2 regions of the Megasphaera sp. UBA4233 genome follow, and region 1 is predicted to be linked to the other one. Evidence: riboswitches for the same ligand, from Rfam matches in the RefSeq annotation. Region 1 holds a riboswitch; the other holds the start of a gene.
The links. A riboswitch is a leader RNA that binds a small molecule or an ion and turns the genes downstream of it on or off. The one in region 1 is predicted to bind S-adenosylmethionine.
Positions count from the first base shown of each region.

Region 2: another riboswitch for S-adenosylmethionine. It lies ahead of B2U90_RS11400 (methionine ABC transporter ATP-binding protein); the one in region 1 lies ahead of B2U90_RS01360 (MetQ/NlpA family ABC transporter substrate-binding protein).

Region 1 covers NZ_DGXL01000006.1:123,882-128,985, forward strand. Annotated here, with positions in the region: gene B2U90_RS01345 (PhzF family phenazine biosynthesis protein) at 1-551, shown strand, start outside; gene B2U90_RS01350 (TIGR03905 family TSCPD domain-containing protein) at 643-882, opposite strand; gene trxA (thioredoxin) at 902-1,267, opposite strand; gene B2U90_RS01360 (MetQ/NlpA family ABC transporter substrate-binding protein) at 1,402-2,226, opposite strand; SAM riboswitch class I at 2,316-2,413, opposite strand; gene B2U90_RS01365 (ABC transporter substrate-binding protein) at 2,713-3,759, shown strand; gene B2U90_RS01370 (ABC transporter ATP-binding protein) at 3,846-4,955, shown strand; gene B2U90_RS01375 (ABC transporter permease) at 4,942-5,104, shown strand, end outside.
Region 2 covers NZ_DGXL01000033.1:63,196-68,299, forward strand. Annotated here, with positions in the region: gene B2U90_RS11390 (MetQ/NlpA family ABC transporter substrate-binding protein) at 1-403, opposite strand, end outside; gene B2U90_RS11395 (methionine ABC transporter permease) at 420-1,073, opposite strand; gene B2U90_RS11400 (methionine ABC transporter ATP-binding protein) at 1,054-2,097, opposite strand; SAM riboswitch class I at 2,183-2,284, opposite strand; gene hpf (ribosome hibernation-promoting factor, HPF/YfiA family) at 2,499-3,023, shown strand; gene B2U90_RS11410 (hypothetical protein) at 3,287-3,490, shown strand; partial or broken gene B2U90_RS11415 (ISLre2 family transposase) at 3,503-4,447, shown strand; gene B2U90_RS11420 (hypothetical protein) at 4,432-4,677, shown strand.

The DNA.
Region 1 (5,104 bases):
GAACATCCTTTGTCCTGGCAAACTTTATCGAACCACAGTGCCATACCTTCGTCTTCCATACATTGAGCGGCGTGCTTACAGTGACCCGGAAAGGTGAGCTGTTCTCCATGGATTTTCCCGCTTATGATATGAAACCGGTGCCTGTGACCGATGCCATGGAAAACGCGCTGGGAGTCCGCCCGGTAGAAGCATACATGGCCCGGGACCTTCTCTGTGTACTGGAAAATGAAACACAGGTCCGGGAATGCCAGCCCGATATGGAAAAACTAAAACACCTTGATGGACTGCTGTGCAATGTTACGGCAAAAGGAACGGAGTATGACTGTGTCAGCCGCTCCTTTGCTCCCAAATTATCCGTGCCGGAAGACCCGGTATGCGGCAGCGGGCATTGTCATATTATCCCGGTCATGGCAGAAAAACTAGGTAAGAGTGATTTAGTTGCCTATCAGGCGTCACGCCGTGGCGGCGAATTGTACTGCCATATAGAAGATGGTCACATCGCCATGGCTGGTTATGCGGTCTTGTATTCGGAAGCTGACCTTAAAATTTGATTCATTGTGAAAATATAAAAGGGGGATTGTACCGGCATGAGAGGTTACTCATGCTGGTACAATCCCCTTTTAAGCGGTCAGGATAACCAGATCAGACGTATTCTTTTAATGCCTGGGCCAGCTGATCCGGACAGGACGTAGTGCGTTCTCCGCAGCGGATGCCTTCCAGACGGCGGATGACTTCGGTGACGGGCATTCCTTCAGCAAGGCTGGAAAGGCCGAGATGATTGCCGGGACAGCCCTTTGTAAAGGCGACATCATAGACTTTTCCATCTCTGACGTCAAAATCAATCTGTGTGGCACAGATGCCACTCGGTTTATACGTATGCAAGGGAATCCTCCTTTCGTCATTAATCGAAGAGTGCCAGAATACTGGCTTTCGGCTGAGCACCGACAGAACTCTTGTAGAGCTGGCCATTCTTGAAGACCAGGAGAGTCGGGATGCTCATGACATTGAACTGCTGGGCCAGTTCCGGCTGTTCATCTACATTGACTTTGCCTACTTTGTATTCCGGATGTTCGTTAGCTATTTCTTCGACGACGGGGGCTACCATACGGCAGGGACCGCACCAGGTGGCCCAGAAATCAACGAGGACCGGTTTATCGGACTGCAGGACTTCCTGATTGAAATTATCATTGGTAAATGTGTATTCCATATATGATTCACTCCTTTGGTATGCGTATTGTCTGCGAGACACTTCTATTATATCACACATTTGTCAAATTTTACGAGAAAAATTTTAATGTATAATATACAAGATTTATTGTTTGTACCATCGAACTTTAATATAACGCAGACGCTTAGAAAAAAACGGCCTGTCACCGATGTGACAGGCCGTTTTGCCGGCTATTAGAATGCAGGCAGGATGGTTCCTTGATATTTATCGTTGATAAATTTCTTGATCGCTTCGGACTGATAAATCTGAACGACTTTTTTGTATGTTTCGTTGTTTTCATCACCCTGGCGGACAGCGAATACGCAGGCGTAGGGCGATTCAATGGATTCGACGAGGATGGAATCTTTTTTCGGATTCAGACCGGCCGGAATGGCGTAGTTGGTATTAACGCAGGCGATGTCTGTATCATCGAGAGAACGCGGCGTCTGGGCGGCATCGAGTTCGACGAATTTCAGATTTTTCGGGTTTTCTGTGATATCAGCAACGGAAGCTTCGATGGAATCGCCGTTCTTCAATTTGATCAGGCCGGCCTGCTGCAGGAGGAGCAGGGCACGGGCGCCGTTGGACGGGTCGTTCGGAATAGTGACTTTGCTGCCCGGAGCAACTTCATCGAGAGATTTATATTTGTGTGAATAAACGGCCATAGGCATGAGAATCGTCTTTCCAACAGACGTGAGCTTCAGGCCCTGCTTTTTGACGATATTGTCAAGGTACGGCTGATGCTGGTAGGAGTTCATGTCGAGGTCTTTTTCGGCCAGTGCTTTATCAGGCTGTACATAATCGTTGAATTCTACGACTTTGATGGTAATCCCCTGTTTGGCAGCTTCTTTCGCTACTTCATCCATGATTTCTGCATGAGGACCAGCTGTTACCCCTACTTTAATTTCTTTTTTTGCCTGGTCGCCTTTGCTGTCATTGCTGGAACCGCAGCCGGCAGCAAATACGCAGATAGCTGCGATGAGGCCGGCGGAAATGATTTTTTTAATAGCTGATTTCATGTTTCGTACCCCTCTCCTGAGTGTGTATACAAAATAAGTCCGTATCAACAAAAAAGCCGTCATGCAGATGACGGCTTTATTAATCCTATGATTCATCTGCCGGAATAATCCGATGGAGTTGGCACCATACCTTATGGCGGTTGCCGCAGTGTCATCGGGCCATTCCCTCGACTGCTCTTGATGAAACGTATTCAGTTGATGATGCAGATATTAGCATAGTTTTTTTCTCTTGTCAAGTATTAGTTTTTTCTATATCTAAAAATACAGACCGCAAAAATACCGTTTTTTAATGCGCTGTATTATTTCTGATTGAAATATATGATAATTTTTATAAAAAATGACATATACTATATGTGAAAAAATAGGATGTATTAAGAAAATTAGATGTTTTTTATCTTTTACCGGATAGACAATATATATGAATACAGTACAATAAAAGTGCGCAATACGTGTTTCGGAATTTGGTAAAGCGAAAGGAGCAGAAAGATGAAACAAATCACAAAACGAATCATTACCTTGGCGATTGCAGCGGCGACACTGGTTTCATTGGCTGGCTGCGGAGGTGGTCAGAAGAGTGCATCTGGCAGTGATGATAAGGTGCTTACGGTGTATACGGCCCGTAGCGAAAGCCTGAACAATCTGGTCATTCCTAATTTTGAAAAAGATACGGGAATCAAAGTCAATGTCGTCGTAGCCGGTACGGGACCGTTATTAAAACGCGTTTCGTCAGAAAAGGGCAATCCACAGGGCGATATCCTCTGGGCAGCAGATCAGACGATGCTGGAATCCCAGAAAGACTTATTCATGGAATATGTGTCGCCGGAAGATAAAAATATGATGGAAGCGTTCCGTAATAAGACGGGATATTTCACACCAGCTTTTGCTGATCCTACCGTCCTTATCGTCAACACGAATCTGGCTGGTGACACGAAAATCGAGACCTTTGATGACCTACTGAATCCGGCATTAAAGGGTAAGATCGCCTTTGGCGACCCGGCTAATTCCAGTTCGGCATTCCAGTCTCTCATGGCTATGCTCTATGCCAAAGGAAAAAATGGTGATCCTATGAGTCCGGAAGCATGGGAATATGTGGATAAATTCATTCAGAATCTCGATGGCAAGATGCTGAACAGTTCCGGCGCTGTCCACAAAGGCGTTGCCGATGGGGAATATACGGTAGGCCTCACTTGGGAAGACCCGGCAGCTACCTATGTCCGCAACAGCGCTCCCGTCAAAGTCGTATTCCCGAAAGAAGGAGCTATTTTCCCTGGTGAATCGGTGCAGATTATCAAAGGATGCAAACATCCGGAAAACGCTAAAAAATTTGTCGATTACATGATTTCACAGAAGATTCAGGAAATGGCTGGTAAGGAACTGACGGTGCGGCCGCTTCGCAAAAATATCGAGCTGGCTTCGTATATGACGCCTATTGATCAGATTCATCTGTTCCCCAACTATGATGAAGGTTGGGTATCGGATCATAAACAGGATATCGTGTCGATGTGGAACCAGCATCTCGAAAATAACAGATAAATGATTGTATTTGCATCAGTTTGCGGCAGGAAACTCAGTATCAGTGCAGCGGGTCCTGCCGCATTTTTTATAGGGAGGAAGAGAAAATGAGCGTATCCATTGATATTGATCACGTGGTAAAGCGCTATGGGGACAATACGGTAGTAAAGGGATTGTCTCTTCATGTTAAGCCAGGGGAGTTTTTTACTCTGCTGGGACCATCGGGCTGTGGCAAGACAACGCTGCTGCGTATGATTATCGGGTTCAACTCTATTGAAGAAGGGGAAATCCGGCTGAATGGGAAGCGTATCAATGATGTGCCTGTAGAAAAACGGAATATGGGCATGGTGTTTCAGAACTATGCCATATTTCCCCATATGACGGTACGGGACAATGTGGCTTTCGGACTGCAGATGCGGGGGGCCGGGAAAGGCGATATAGAAAAACGGGTAGACGACATACTGAAAGTTGTGAAAATTGACCATTTAAAGGACCGTATGCCTGCGGCTCTTTCTGGTGGCCAGCAGCAGCGGGTTGCCCTGGCGCGGGCTATCGTCATTCAGCCGGAAGTACTCCTAATGGATGAACCATTGTCCAATCTGGATGCCAAACTTCGGGTAGAAATGCGGAATGCGATAAAGAAAATCCAGCGTCATATCCACATTACGACGGTGTATGTAACCCACGACCAGGAAGAAGCATTGGCTGTATCAGATCGCATCGCTGTCATGAATAATGGTGTTATTCAGCAGATCGGGACGCCGCAGAATATTTACAAACGGCCTTTCAATACGTTTGTAGCCGGATTTATCGGCCTGTCCAATTTTCTCGATGCAAAGCTGCAAAAAGACGGGAATGCCCATACCCTGCATTTCGAAGATGGATATAACGTGACCATGGATAATCTCGATGAGTCGGCAAAAGATGGAGAGTCCGTCATCGTATCCGTACGGCCGGAAGAATTTTCTATTGTGCCGGCCGGTGAAAGGGGAATTTCTGCAGTCGTCGAAAGCAGCGTATTCCTGGGAATTGCTACTCACTATTTTATGAAATCGGATGATGGAAATAATCTGGAAGTCATCCAGTACCAGGGTGAAGGCAGTCATCTTCCCGATGGGACGGCCGTGAGTCTGCAGCTTAAGAGCGGCCGTATCAACGTATTCCATAGCGACAGTGCAGAAACGATGATAGAAGGTGGTCATAATGGCACAAACTAAACGATCTCATATTTCATTCTGGACCGTAATCAGTCTCTGGCTCTTTGCTTTTTTTGCCATTTTTGTTTTATATCCTCTGATACTCGTATTATATAAGAGCGTAGTGGACCCTGCTTCGGGCAGTGCGACGATGGCCTATTTTACCCGGT
Region 2 (5,104 bases), on a different contig from region 1:
TTACGTCATCGAGGCTCTTGATTTTGTGAGAGTAGAGGCCGATAGGTGCTACGACGGTCTGGCCGATAGAAACGATTTTCAATCCCTTGTCTTTGACCAGGTTGTCCATATACGGTTTATGCTGGTACGAGTTCATGTCGATTTCCTTATTGGAGAGGGCGACATCGGGAGTTACATAATCAGAGAATTCCATGATTTTAATGGTAATGCCCTGTTTGGCAGCTTCTTTTTTGACCTGTTCCATGATTTCCGCATGGATGCCCGGTGTGACCCCGACAGTGATTTCTTTTTTGTCGGAAGAAGCCGATTTGGAATTGTTGTCACTACTGCCACAGCCGGCGGCAAAAACGCACAGTGTAGCGAGGGCCGCCAGTGTTACGGCCTTTTTGATGAATGATTTCATGATACAGACACTCCTTTTATTTTTTATTCTTCTTGCGGGAAGCAAAGTCGCCGCAAGCCTGAATCAGATTGACGCCGATGACGAGGATAATGATCGTAGCCAGCATGACATCGGCCTGGAAACGCTGGTAGCCGTAGCGGATGGCGATATCCCCAAGACCGCCGCCACCGATGGCACCAGCCATAGCTGAAGCCCCGATGAGGTTGACGATGAGGACGGTGATATTATTGATGATCGTAGGCAGTGCTTCCGGAAGCAGGACTTTGCGGATAATCTGCAGCGGAGAAGCACCCATGGATTCTGCCGCTTCGACGAGACCGAAGTCGACATCGCGGATGCTCGTTTCTACGAGCCGGCTGAGGAAGGGAATAGCGACGATAGTCAGTGGTACACAGGCTGCCGTCGTGCCGATAGACGTACCGGCAATGAGGCGGGTCAGCGGGATGATGGCGACCATGAGGATGATAAACGGGATGGAACGGATGATATTGACGATAGTTCCGAGAATCTGATTGATTACCCTGTTTTCCAGAATGTGGCCTTTGCTGGTCGTAACCAGGGTGATGCCGAGAGGAATACCGATGATAGCAGCAATGAGAGTAGAGATGGACACCATGAACAGTGTTTCTTCGATACCCTGTATCATTAATTTAATGAGTTCTGGGGACATATCCTAAAACCTCGCTTTCAATAGGTTGCGTCTTAATATACGAATACGCTTCGGTCTGGGCTTTCATATCGCCCATGATGACAACAATCAGATAGCCGAACGGCACATCCTGAATATAATCGATGTTGCCGTAAAGGACACTGACATCGAGATTGAACTTGCGGGCGACATTGACTACCAGCGGTTCGTTGGTAGCGGCTCCCTTGAAACGGAAGCGGACGAGCATATCCCGGTCCGGCGATGGCTGATTGGTGACGCCCAGTTTTTTGATGCCTTCGGGCAGTTCCATATTGATGACCGATTTGACAAATTCCTTCATCGTTTCCGACTGGGGATTGGTAAAGACGTCGATGACCCGGCCCTGTTCTTTGATGACCCCGCCTTCGATGACAGCCACGCGGTCGCAGATTTCCTTGATGACGGCCATTTCGTGGGTAATGATGACGATGGTGATGCCCAGGCGTTTGTTGATGTCTTTCAACAGTTCCAGGATGGATTTGGTCGTCTGTGGATCCAGTGCTGATGTCGCTTCATCGCACAACAGGATTTTCGGATCGCTGGCCAGGGCGCGGGCGATGCCGACACGCTGTTTCTGGCCACCCGAAAGCTGGGACGGATAATTGAACTGCCGGTCCGTCAGGCCGACCAGTTCGAGCAGGGAATCGACCTTGCTGCGGATGACTTCTTTGGAAGCGCCAGCCAGTTCCAGCGGAAAAGCGATATTGTCAAAAACGGTACGGGACGACAGCAGATTGAAATGCTGGAAAATCATGCCGATGTTTTTGCGTTCGGCCCGCAGCTGGCTGTCGGACATGGCCGTCAGTTCCTTATCGTCGATGATGACTTTGCCCGTCGTCGGTTTTTCCAACATATTGATGCAGCGGACGAGCGTCGATTTGCCGGCACCACTTTTCCCGATGATGCCGAAAATTTCGCCGTCATGGATAGTCAGTGAGATGCCTTTCAGGGCCTGGACGTGCGTTTTGCCGCCGTAGGTCTTGGTAATGTTTTCAAAGGTAATCACAAGATCAACTCCTTAATGGATACACCTGGAGGTGCTGATAGCATAAAAAAAGCCGTCAACAGATGCTGACGGTACGTATACAATCATTTCATCTGCCGGATGGAAATCCGTTGGACTTGGCACCTTCCCGCTATGGGGGGTTGCCGCAGCGTCATAGGGCCATTCCCTCGGCTGCTCTGGATGAATAGGTTATGTAATTGCTGAGTTGTATACTAACACTAATAGGAATCCTTGTCAATGTTATTTGTGTAAAAAATTGAATGCCGTTCGAAAAAAATATTTCATCGTCAAGCAGGAATTTACCTTTTTATATCGAATACTTAATATATGAGGAGCAGGATATCCGGATTTTAAGCATGGATGGTCCGGAACGAAGTTTCTCACGAAAGGAAGGGATTTGTATGGCAACAATCGTAAGAGGCAAGAATTTAGAAATTACACCGGCATTAAAGGACTATGTACTGAAACATGAAAAGAAAGTAACGAAGTACTTTGAAAATGAAGTCAATGTCCAGGCTCTTCTTTCCGTCGAAAAAGATCGTAAAATTGCTGAAATCACCTTGAAAGTAGATGGTGTCGTTCTTCGTGGCGTCGAAGCCAATGACGATATGTACGCCGCCATCGATCTGGTTTACGACAAAATGGTACGCCAAATCCACAAATATAAAACGAAGCTGGCACGCCGTATGAAAGGCGGCTCCTTCCATGAAGGACTCGTCGAAGGACCGGCTGCACCGGAAGAAAACTTTGAAATTGCCCGGGTCAAGAAATTTGCAGCCCGTCCTATGGACGTAGAAGAAGCTATCCTGCAGATGAATCTCGTTGGCCACGATTTCTTCGTTTTCCTCAATTCGGAAACGGAAGCCATCAACGTCGTATACAAACGGAAACATGGCAAATATGGCCTGATTGAACCGGAATACTAAGCTGAATCATACAGGGGCTGTGGTATCGCAGAAAGGGTATCACAGCCCTTGTTTTTTTGCCTTTCAATCCCGTATTTACAGAGATATCGCAATGTGTCCTAATATAAGGATGTTACCTTATCTTTGCATAAGATTTTTTCATGTCAGATAGTGTAAAATAATTGTGGGAAAACTTTAATACATTAAAGAAAATACAAAAAGAGAAGGAACTCCTTATTGTATAATAAAGTGTAGATCCAACACATACGAAAGGAGTCCTTCTCATGTTTAGTATACAACAAATTTCCAATGTTTGTGTAGATTTTTTTAATGCATCTCTTCGGAAAATCTTGGCCCAGGAACTATCATTAGCTCAGTTAAGCCAAAATCTGGATCAATTGGTCAATCAAATCGGAGTAGCCATCATGACAACACTCCTGGAACAAGCCGATGCGGCTATCTATGCAGCGATTAGACCAAACCATTAGTATCAGGTTAAAGACCATCGCGTACGGACGCTGACCACACTGTGGGGCGATGTCACCTTTGCCCGGACGTATTATCAATGTAAGGCAGATTCATCATATCATTATTTGTTAGATGAGTGGCTGGGATTGGATAAATCGACTCATATTGAGCCGCTGTGCCGGGCTCGTTTAGTCACTCGTTCCGCTGACGTAAGTTATCGTAAGGCCGCTGCTCTTACAACGCCCACCAGCCTGAGTGTCCAAAGTGTCTTATTGTCTATCCGTAAATTAGGGACTCTCCCCAATCAGGCAGCCGCTATGCCAGAAGCCAAACCAGAGATTCACAAAGTATATGTAGAAGCGGATGAGGACCATGCAGCGATGCAAAAATGCCCTGCCAAAGAGATGAAACTGATCAATGTCTATGACTCGAAGGTATCTGTCTGTCGGGGACGCAGGAAGCTATGTGGGCGGCGCACGTTTTCCGGATGGGAAGCTCCGTCTCAGTTATGGCCAGAAGTGAATCAGTATATCCAACAAGCCTATGGAGCGGAGCAGACGCCGGAAGTGGTAATCAAAGGAGATGCTGCTCCATGGATTAAAGCAAGGACCAACTATTTAGCCCAAAGTACCCATGTTGTGGATGGATATCATGCCAGCCAATACCTTCGTAAAATCGCAGGGAAAGGTACGAGCCGCGTACTCTATGACGCACTGAGAGCCAACGACCAGGCGGCTTTTGTACAAGAAGTACAGCGAAAGTTGCGGACAGGTCCGGAACGGAAAAAGCCCATCATGGATGGGTACCAATACATCCTGTCCAACTGGGATGGCGCCCATAAAGCTTTGACGCAATCAGATGCTACCAGCAGTACGGAAGGACACGTAAGCCATATGCTGTCTGAACGGATGAGTTCACGGTGTATGGATGGAGTCCGATTGGGGCCGAACAAGTCGCCAGGATGCGTACGTATATAGCCAATGGAGGTAATCTGGAAGCCTATGCACAGAAACGGTTTGCGTCCGGTGGGCAGATGACGGAACTGAACATCAATCGGGAAGTCTTGAAAAAAGAATGGAATTTTCGGAAATTAAAGTACTGCACTTACATTCCTGAAAAAGCGGATGATATGCCAGGCCGTGAATCCACCTTGACGGGCGGATGGATGCGATTAATAGAAAACGGCGGCTATCAGCATATTATGTAGCTTTTATACCAAGGTCTCCTTTCTCATGCCAAAAAATTCCCACAACATCTTGACACTATCTTCTATTTTCGTATATTTTAATGATGGAACAGTACGACAATGTGATGCTTCTAAATTAATTACCAGACAAGGTGTTTTTCAGGAATTACAGAATTTAGAAACGTTCCGTTCGTGTCTGACTGTATTGAATGGTACAGTAGCCTGGGACTTGGAAGGCAATCGCGATGAAACACGATGCATAGATATCGATCCCTTTATCGTATATGAGTCACCAGTCGTAAAAGACCCATTGGAGAATGTACAAACAGCATAACTATAAGTAAGGTTTGTAAGGGCCTCATAATCATGTGGGGCCTTTTTTTATATAAAAAATATCCCGCTGAAAGAATCGGAACCCCTTTGCCCGATGTCACCCTATGGTATTACG